2 regions of the Streptomyces sp. NPDC002835 genome follow, and region 1 is predicted to be linked to the other one. Evidence: riboswitches for the same ligand, from Rfam matches in the RefSeq annotation. Region 1 holds a riboswitch; the other holds the start of a gene.

Evidence for each region. A riboswitch is a leader RNA that binds a small molecule or an ion and turns the genes downstream of it on or off. The one in region 1 is predicted to bind thiamine pyrophosphate.
Region 2: it holds a riboswitch for thiamine pyrophosphate, as region 1 does, so the genes downstream of both, thiO (glycine oxidase ThiO) here and ACWD01_RS15860 (thiamine ABC transporter substrate-binding protein) in region 1, are expected to answer to the same signal.

What each region holds. Positions count from the first base shown of each region.
Region 1 covers NZ_JBSFUW010000012.1:118,188-122,389, forward strand. The annotation lists gene ACWD01_RS15855 (ABC transporter permease) at 1-558, opposite strand, end outside; gene ACWD01_RS15860 (thiamine ABC transporter substrate-binding protein) at 597-1,694, opposite strand; TPP riboswitch at 1,690-1,810, opposite strand; gene rlmN (23S rRNA (adenine(2503)-C(2))-methyltransferase RlmN) at 1,873-2,979, opposite strand; gene ACWD01_RS15870 (hypothetical protein) at 3,107-3,607, opposite strand; gene ACWD01_RS15875 (hypothetical protein) at 3,653-4,202, opposite strand, start outside.
Region 2 covers NZ_JBSFUW010000008.1:234,366-238,567, reverse strand. The annotation lists gene ACWD01_RS11905 (thiazole synthase) at 1-153, opposite strand, end outside; gene thiS (sulfur carrier protein ThiS) at 160-372, opposite strand; gene thiO (glycine oxidase ThiO) at 369-1,559, opposite strand; TPP riboswitch at 1,557-1,669, opposite strand; gene ACWD01_RS11890 (hypothetical protein) at 1,721-2,080, shown strand; gene ACWD01_RS11885 (NAD(P)/FAD-dependent oxidoreductase) at 2,169-3,341, shown strand; gene ACWD01_RS11880 (Rv2175c family DNA-binding protein) at 3,445-3,810, shown strand; gene thiE (thiamine phosphate synthase) at 3,898-4,202, shown strand, end outside.

The DNA of each region.
Region 1 (4,202 bases):
GGCGGCGGCGGCCAGTGACGGTACGAGAGCGGGGAGCGTCACCCGCCGCCACGCGGCGAAGCGGCCGGCGCCGAGGACCCGGGCGGCCTCCTCCTGGCGCGGGTCGAGCTGCGACCAGAGGCCGCCGACGGTGCGGACGACCACGGCGTAGTTGAAGAAGACGTGCGCGAGGAGGATGGCCCACACGGTGGTGTCCAGCCGGACGCCCCACAGTTCGTCGAGGAGCCCGCCGCGGCCCAGCAGTGCCAGGAAGGCCGTGCCGACGACGACCGTCGGCAGCACGAACGGCACGGTGACGACCGCGCGCAGCAGCCGCTTGCCCGGGAAGTCGAGGCGGGCGAAGGCGTAGGCGCCGGGGAGCGCGATCAGCAGGGTCAGCGCCGTGGAGGCGAGCGCCTGCCAGGTGGTGAACCACAGCACCGACAGGATGTCCGGCCGGCCGAGCACCTCGCCGAACCGGCCGAACTGCCAGGCGTCGTCGGCGTGGAGACCGCGCCCGACGATCGCGGAGACGGGGTAGGCGAAGAAGACGGCGAAGAACGCGACCGGGCCGGCCATCAGGCCGAGCCGTGCCGCGTTCCCGCGCAGGGACGTCCTTACTTCACGACGAGCGAGGACCACGACCGGACCCACTGCTCACGGTTCTTCGCGATGGTGTCCGCGGCGACGGTCTCGGGCTTCTCGATCACGGCGCCGTGCTCGGTGAACAGCTCGGGCAGCTTCGCGTCCTCGACGACCGGGTTGACGAACATGTTCAGCGGCATGTCCTCCTGGAACTTCCTGCTGATCATGAAGTCCAGCAGCGCCTTGCCGCCCGCCTCGTTCTCCGCGCCCTTGAGCAGGCCGGCGAACTCGATCTGGCGGAAGCAGGTGCCGGTGGCCACACCGGTCGGCGCCTCGGCCGGCTGCGGGTCGGAGTAGAGGACCTCGACGGGCGGGCTGGAGGCGTACGAGACGACGAGCGGGCGGTCGGCCCCCGCCTTCTTGCCGCCGGCGGACCCGGAGAACTCCTCGTTGTACGCCTGCTCCCAGCCGTCGACGACCTTGACGCCGTTGTCCTTGAGCTTCTTCCAGTAGCCCTGCCAGCCGGACTCGCCGTACTCGCCGACGGTGCCGAGGAGGAAGCCGAGGCCGGGCGAGGAGGTGGCGGCGTTCTCGACGACGAGCATGTTCTTGTACTCGGGCTTCGCGAGGTCGGTGAAGGTCTTCGGCGGCGCGAGCTTCTTGTCTGCGAAGAACCTCTTGTCGTAGTTGACGCAGATGTCGCCGGTGTCGACGGGCGTCACCCGGTGCTTGTCCGCGTCGAGCTGCACCTCGGGGACGACCCGGTCGAGGCCCTCGGCCTCGTGGGGCGTGAAGAGGTCGTTGTCGAGCGCGCGGGAGAGGAGGGTGTTGTCGACCCCGAAGAAGACGTCGCCCTGCGGGGAGCCCTTGGTCAGGATCTCCTTGTTGAGCGCGGCGCCGGCGTCGCCGCTCTTGAGCACCTTGACCGTGTAGCCGGTCTGCCGGGTGAACTCCTTGAGCACCGCCTCTGACGCCGCGAAGGAATCGTGGCTGACGAGCGTGACGGTCTTCGACTCGCTCCCGCCGCCGGATCCGGAGTCCTTGGACTCCCCGCCGCACGCGGCGAGCGTCGTGATGCCGAGGGCGCCGACGAGTGCCGTGCCGACGGCACGCCGAAGCTGGCTGTTCATGATGATGCTGACTCCCTACGCCGGTATGACCCGGATCAGGTCCGAGGGTCTGCGGCCCGCGGCCGTGACGGCCTGCCGCACTCTCAGCGCTGTGGTGCGCTCCCCTGTCGGAATGTTTTGTTGTTCATTTGTGCGAACGCACAGGGCACAGTATCAGCCATGGCCGACGGCCCTTCGGTCACCGCTCCTGCGCGGCCAGCTGCCCGCAGGCCCCGTCGATCTCCTGACCGCGGGTGTCCCGGACGGTGACCGGCACACCGTGCGCGGCGATGGCCTCCACGAACGCCTTCTCGTCCTCGGGGCGCGACGCCGTCCACTTGGAGCCGGGCGTCGGGTTGAGCGGGATCAGGTTGACGTGGACCCGCTTGCCCTTGAGCAGCCGGCCGAGCAGATCGCCGCGCCACGCCTGGTCGTTGATGTCGCGGATCAGCGCGTACTCGATGGAGATCCGGCGGCCGGACTTCTCGGCGTACTCCCAGGCGGCGTCGAGGACCTCGCGCACCTTCCAGCGGGTGTTGACCGGGACCAGGGTGTCGCGCAGCTCGTCGTCCGGGGCGTGCAGCGACACCGCGAGACGGCACTTGAAGCCCTCGTCGGCGAAGCGCAGCATCGCCGGCACCAGGCCGACGGTCGAAACGGTGATGCCGCGCTGCGAGAGCCCGAGACCGTCCGGCTCGGGGTCGGTGAGGCGGCGGACTGCTCCGACGACCCGCTTGTAGTTGGCGAGCGGCTCGCCCATGCCCATGAAGACGATGTTGGACAGCCGGGCCGGCCCTCCGGGGACCTCGCCGTCGCGCAGCGCCCGCATGCCGTCGACGATCTGGTGCACGATCTCGGCGGTCGACAGGTTCCGGTCGAGACCGGCCTGCCCGGTGGCGCAGAAGGGGCAGTTCATCCCGCAGCCTGCCTGCGAGGAGATGCACATGGTGACCCGGTCCGGGTAGCGCATGAGCACGGACTCGACGAGCGTGCCGTCGTGCAGGCGCCAGAGCGTCTTGCGGGTGGTGTCGTCGTCGCAGGAGATGTGCCGTACGACCGACATCAGGTCGGGCAGCAGCTCTCCGGCGAGCTTGTCGCGGGCCGCGGCGGGGATGTCGGTCCACTGCGCCGGGTCGTGCGCGTACCGCGCGAAGTAGTGCTGGGACAGCTGCTTGGCGCGGAACGGCTTCTCGCCGATCGCGGCGACGGCCTCCTTGCGCTCGGCGGGCGTGAGGTCGGCGAGGTGCCGCGGCGGCTTCTTGGCTCCGCGGGGGGCGACGAAAGTGAGTTCTCCGGGCTTAGGCATGTCCGTACCAGTGTCGCAGATCGTTTGCGGTGATCCGCGGGCACCGGACGAGCCCCCGCTCTCGAGCGGCGGGGGCTCCGGCCGGCTCGTCCCGCCGGTCACAGGTGCAAACCGAAGCGACGGTTGCTCAGCTCGACAACAGCCGGTTGAAGAAGGACCGGTACTTCCGCAGGGCCAGGCGCAGGTCCTCCGTGTCGGCCTCCTCGCCCTTGCTCCACTGCCCCTCCAGGTCCTGCTTGTGCTGGGAGAAAGTAGCGGCCAAGGTCTGCATGACATCCGCCACCAGGCCGTCGGCCTCATGGACGGCCTCACGCGGGTCGTCGACGAATCGGTTCTGGATTTCCTGCCACCGCGTGCGGAATCCTGACTCGTCCTCCTCAGTCAGAAGCTGCGGAGCGTCTTCCCCTGCGGACGCATCCAGGGTGTCCGCCCCGGGTTCCGGCTCCCGCGGGACGGTCGAGGCTTCGGGCGGCATCGCCTCGGCCTCCGACGTCGCCCCGGGGGCCTCGCCCGGGAAACCCGGGGACTGGGCCTCGGGCCGGTCGCCCACACCCCTGTCCGGAGGCGCGGCAAGGTCGTCCGTGGAGAGTCCGGTCTCGGCCGGGCCTGGCGTGTGTTCGCGTTCCATCTCTCCTCCGTCCTGATGGTCGAAGAGTTCCGATGTCCGAGGCGCTCACGCGCGGGCCTGACGGGGCCCGCCGTCGGAGAGCAGTTCGTCGAAGAGCGCGCGATAGTGCACCATCGCGCCACGGAGTTGTTCGGTGTTCGCCTTGTGCTGCCGACTGCGCTCGTTGACGTCATGGGCGGCGCGGTAGTGCTCCACGGTCCTGCCGTGCTCGACGGACAGGTCCTGCACTTTCTGTTCGAGGTTGTCCGTGGGGTAGCCGCGTTCCCGCATGAGCGAGGTCACCAGGAGGTCCGCCTCCTGCACCGCCTCCTCGGGATGATCCACGAAGTCACCCTGGACCTTCTGCCAGTCCTGGGCGTAGCGGTCATGGACGGCAGGAGTCAGCGGTTTGATGTCCAGCGCGTCGTGCCGCTTCTCCCGGGCGCTCAGTTCGCGGTCGGCGGCGCTCAGGCTGCCCGCGTCCTCGGCGGTCCGCTCGTACTCGGGGCCGAACCGCTGCCGCAGACGGCGCCGGCGCATGGCGAACCAGCCGAGCACGGCGAGCGCCGCCAGCACGGCGGCAACCGGGATGATGATCGCGAGAAGAGTTCCCGTA
Region 2 (4,202 bases), on a different contig from region 1:
CGGGTCGAGGCGGCGCATCGCCACCGTGGTGAGCTCCGTGCCGCTCGCGACCAGGGAGCGTTCGAGGACGTCGAGGCTGGGTGCCCCGCCCGTACCCATGATCAGCCGGGAGTCGAACGTGGTACCGGCGAGAGTGAAGCGGTCGTCTGCCATGGCGGCTCAGCCTCCCTGCACTGCGGTGAGAATCTCGACGCGGTCACCGTCGCCGAGGCGGGTGCCGGGCCACTGGCCGCGCGGGACGACGGTCTCGTTGACGGCCGCGGCGACACCCGAGGACGCGGCGGTGAGCTCCGCGACGACGGCGTCCAGCGTGGTTCCCGCGGCGAGATCCCGCGCCTCGCCGTTGACGGAGATGCTGACGGAGACGTTCATGCGGGCTGCTCCTCGAGAACGGCGTCCGCGAGAACCGGCCCCGCCGCGAAGCGCCGCGGCGAGAAGGGCCGCGCCACCTCCGGCAGTTCGCCGCTCAGCAGCGCCTGAGCCAGTACGTCGCCGGTGACGGGCGTCAGCAGCACCCCGTTGCGGTAGTGCCCGGTGGCCAGCAGCAGCCCCGGCAGCTCCGTGAAGCCCAGCAGCGGGGCGTTGTCGGGCGAGCCCGGCCGCAGTCCGGCGCGGGTCTCCACCAGGGGCAGTTCGGTGATGCCCGGCACCAGTTCGTGCGCGTCGCGCAGCAGCTCGTACACCCCGCCCGCGGTGACCGTCGTGTCCCAGCCGAGTTCCTCGCTGGTGGCGCCGACGACGAGCTCGCCGTCCTCGCGCGGCACGAGGTAGACATGGCTGCCGCGCACAACGGCGCGCACCGTGCGGGACAGGAACGGCGCGTACGGCTGCGGCACGGTCAGCCGCAGGACCTGGCCCTTGACCGGCCGTACGGGCGGCACCACGTCCGCCGGTACGCCCTTCAGCCGGCCGCTCAGGCTGCCGCCCGCCAACACGACCTGTTCCGCGCGCACTTCGGCGCCGTCGGCGAGGACCGCCCCCACCGCCCGGTCGCCCTCGACGAGCAGCCGATCCGCCCAGGTGCGGCGGAGGCCGACGCCGGCCCGCTCGCAGGCGACGACGAGCGCCGCCGCCAGCCGCCGCGGGTCGACCTGGTGGTCGCCGTCCACCCGCAGCCCGCCGCGTACGCCGGGCGCCAGCATCGGTTCGAGGCGGCGGCACTCGCGGCCTGAGAGCCATTCGGAATCGAGGCCCGAACGGCGCTGCAGCGCGTGCAGTTCGCGCAGATGCGCCCGGTCGTCGGCGTCGAGGGCGACGGCGAGCGTGCCGCAGGAGCGGTGTCCCACCCGCTGCCCGCTCGCCTCCTCCAGCTCGGCGACGAAGGCCGGATAACGGCGGGCCGATTCGAGGTTGAGGCCGAGCAGCGTCTGCTCGCCGTAGTGGAGTTCGGTGACGGCGGCCAGCATGCCGGCGGCGACCCGCGCCGCGCCGCCGCCCGGCTCCGGGTCGGCGACGGTGACCCGCAGACCCCGCTGCGCCGCGCGCCAGGCCGTGACCAGGCCGATGATTCCGCCCCCCACGACAAGGACGTCGGGGGTGTGTGGTGTACGAGACGACATGGGCGTCCAGCCCCTCCCTTCGCCGGCATGACCCGGATCAGGTTCGTACGGTCGGAGGCCGGTCAGCCTCCCTCTCAGCCCGGTGCGTCCGGGCTCCCGCGAGTGCCTTACGGTGGCTACCCTAACCTCCCGCCCCGACGCCCAGTAAGGGAGCCGCAGCAGTGGCGAAGACTCTCGACGGACTCGTTCTCTCGCCGGTCGCGGACCAGGCTCCGGGCCAGGTCGGCACCCGCACGCGCTTCACGTACCACGAGGAGCGGGGCACGGTCTGGGCCGAGTACCAGGGCGGTGACGTGGTGCGCGGACACCTGGTGGGGACCCGGGAGGGCGACCGGCTGGACTTCCGTTATGTGCAGCTGAAGACCGACGGCGGGACGTCGTCCGGTCACTGCGTGTCCCTGGTGGTGGAACTGCCGGACGGGCGGGTGCGGCTGGAGGAGACGTGGGAGTGGGAGTCCCAGGAGGGCCGCGGCACGAGCGTGGTGGAGGAGCTGCCCTCCGGACCGTCGGCAGCCTCCTGACCCGTCGTCAGGTACGTAAGGTGTGCGGGTGGAAGAACGGCAGCAGCAGACAGCAGAGCGGCGGCGCGTGGTGATCGTCGGCGCCGGCATGGCCGGGGTCCAGACGGCGGTGGCCCTCCGCGAGCGGGGTTTCGCCGGCCCGGTCGCCGTCCTCGGGGCCGAGCCGCACCAGCCGTACGACCGGCCCCCGCTGTCCAAGGCGGTCCTGCTCGGTACGGCGGAGGGCTCGGCGTTCGACATCGACTTCGAGGCCCTGGACGTCGAGCTGCGCCTCGGCGTCGAGGTGACCGGGGTGCGCACGGACGCCCACGAAGTCGACACCGCGGCCGGCCCCGTCCCGTACGACGTGCTGGTGCTGGCCACCGGCGCGGAGCCGGTCACCCTGCCGGGCGCGTCCGGCGTCCCCGGCGTCCATCTGCTGCGCACGCTGGACGACGCCGCGCGACTGCGGCCCCTGCTCGCCGAGAAGCACGACATCGTCGTGGTCGGCGCCGGCTGGATCGGCGCGGAGTTCGCTACGGCCGCCCGGCAGGCCGGCTGCGCCGTCACCGTCGTCGAGGTCGCCGACCGCCCCCTCGCCGGCACCATGCCCGCCGAGGTCGCCGCCCCGATGGCCGCCTGGTACGGGCAGTACGGGGCCGAGCTGATCACCGGCGCCCGGGTCGCCGCGATCGAGCCGGGCGCCGTCGTTCTGGCCGGGGGCCGCAGGATCCCGGCCGGCGCCGTCGTCGTCGGCATCGGCGCCCGGCCCGCCACCGGCCTGCTCGCCGGCTCCGGCATCGAGCTGGGCCCCGACGGGGCGGTCGTCGCCGACGAGTGGCTGCGCGCCTCCGCGCCCGACGTGTACGCCGTGGGGGACTGCGCCTCCTACCCGTCCGGCCGCTACGGGCAGCGGCTGCTCGTGCATCACTGGGACAACGCGCTCCAGGGGCCGCGCACCGTCGCCGCGAACATCACCGGCGGCGAGGACCTGGAGCCGTACGACCCCGTGCCGTACTTCTGGTCGGAGCAGTTCGGCCGTTTCGTCCAGTACGCCGGCCACCACGGCGCCGCCGACACCCTGCTGTGGCGCGGCGACCCCGCCGAGGAGACCTGGTCGGTGCTGTGGCTGCGCGGCGGCGCCCTCGTGGCGCTGCTGGCCGTCGGCCGGCCGCGTGACCTGGCGCAGGGGCGCAAGCTGATCGTGTCCGGGGCGGCGCTGGACCCGGCGCGGGCCGCCGACCCCTCGGTGCCTCTGAAAGCGGCGGCGCAGTCGCCCTGAAGGCGAGAACAGTCCCTCTGAAGGCGGCGTTCGGCGTCCCCTGAAGGGGCGGCACGGCAGGTCCCGGCTTCCGACTGTCGGTCGTGGATGGCAGGCTTGTCCCGTGACCGAGATTGACGCAAAGATCGATGCTCTCGTCCCCGCCTGGCTTTACCTGCCGGACATCGCGGAAATGCTCGATGTCGAGGTGACGCGCGTGCGGCAGCTGGTCAAGGAAGGCCAGCTGATCGCGGTGCGCCGCGGCGAGAACCGGGCGCTTCAGGTGCCTGCCGCCTTCATCGACGGCGACAAGGTGGTCAAGGGCCTTTCGGGGACCCTGACCCTCCTGAGGGACGACGGCTTCAACGACGAAGAGATGCTGGAGTGGCTGTTCACTCCTGACCCGAGCCTGCCGGGCACGCCCGCGCAGGCGCTCAGCGAGAATCGCGGTACGGAGGTGAAGCGCCGCGCACAGGCGCTCGCCGTCTGACATACCGGAAAACATCACCGCGGCGGGATGTACGGGACGGGCCGCGCCCGTCCCGTACATCCGGCCGCCCGAAGGGGGGATCGCCTCATGGCCACGGCTCGCGCGCTGCTGTCCGACGCCCGGCTCTATCTGTGCACGGACGCCCGCAAGCGGCAGGGAGACCTTCCCGCATTCCTCGACGCCGTGCTGACGTCCGGCGTGGACGTCGTGCAGCTGCGCGACAAGGGCATGGAGGCCGGTGAGGAGCTGGAACACCTCCAGGTCTTCGCCGACGCCTGCCGCAGGCACGGCAAACTGCTTGCGGTGAACGACCGAGCCGACGTGGCGCACGCCATCGGCGCCGACGTGCTGCACCTGGGCCAGGGCGACCTGCCGGTGCCCGCCGCGCGCGC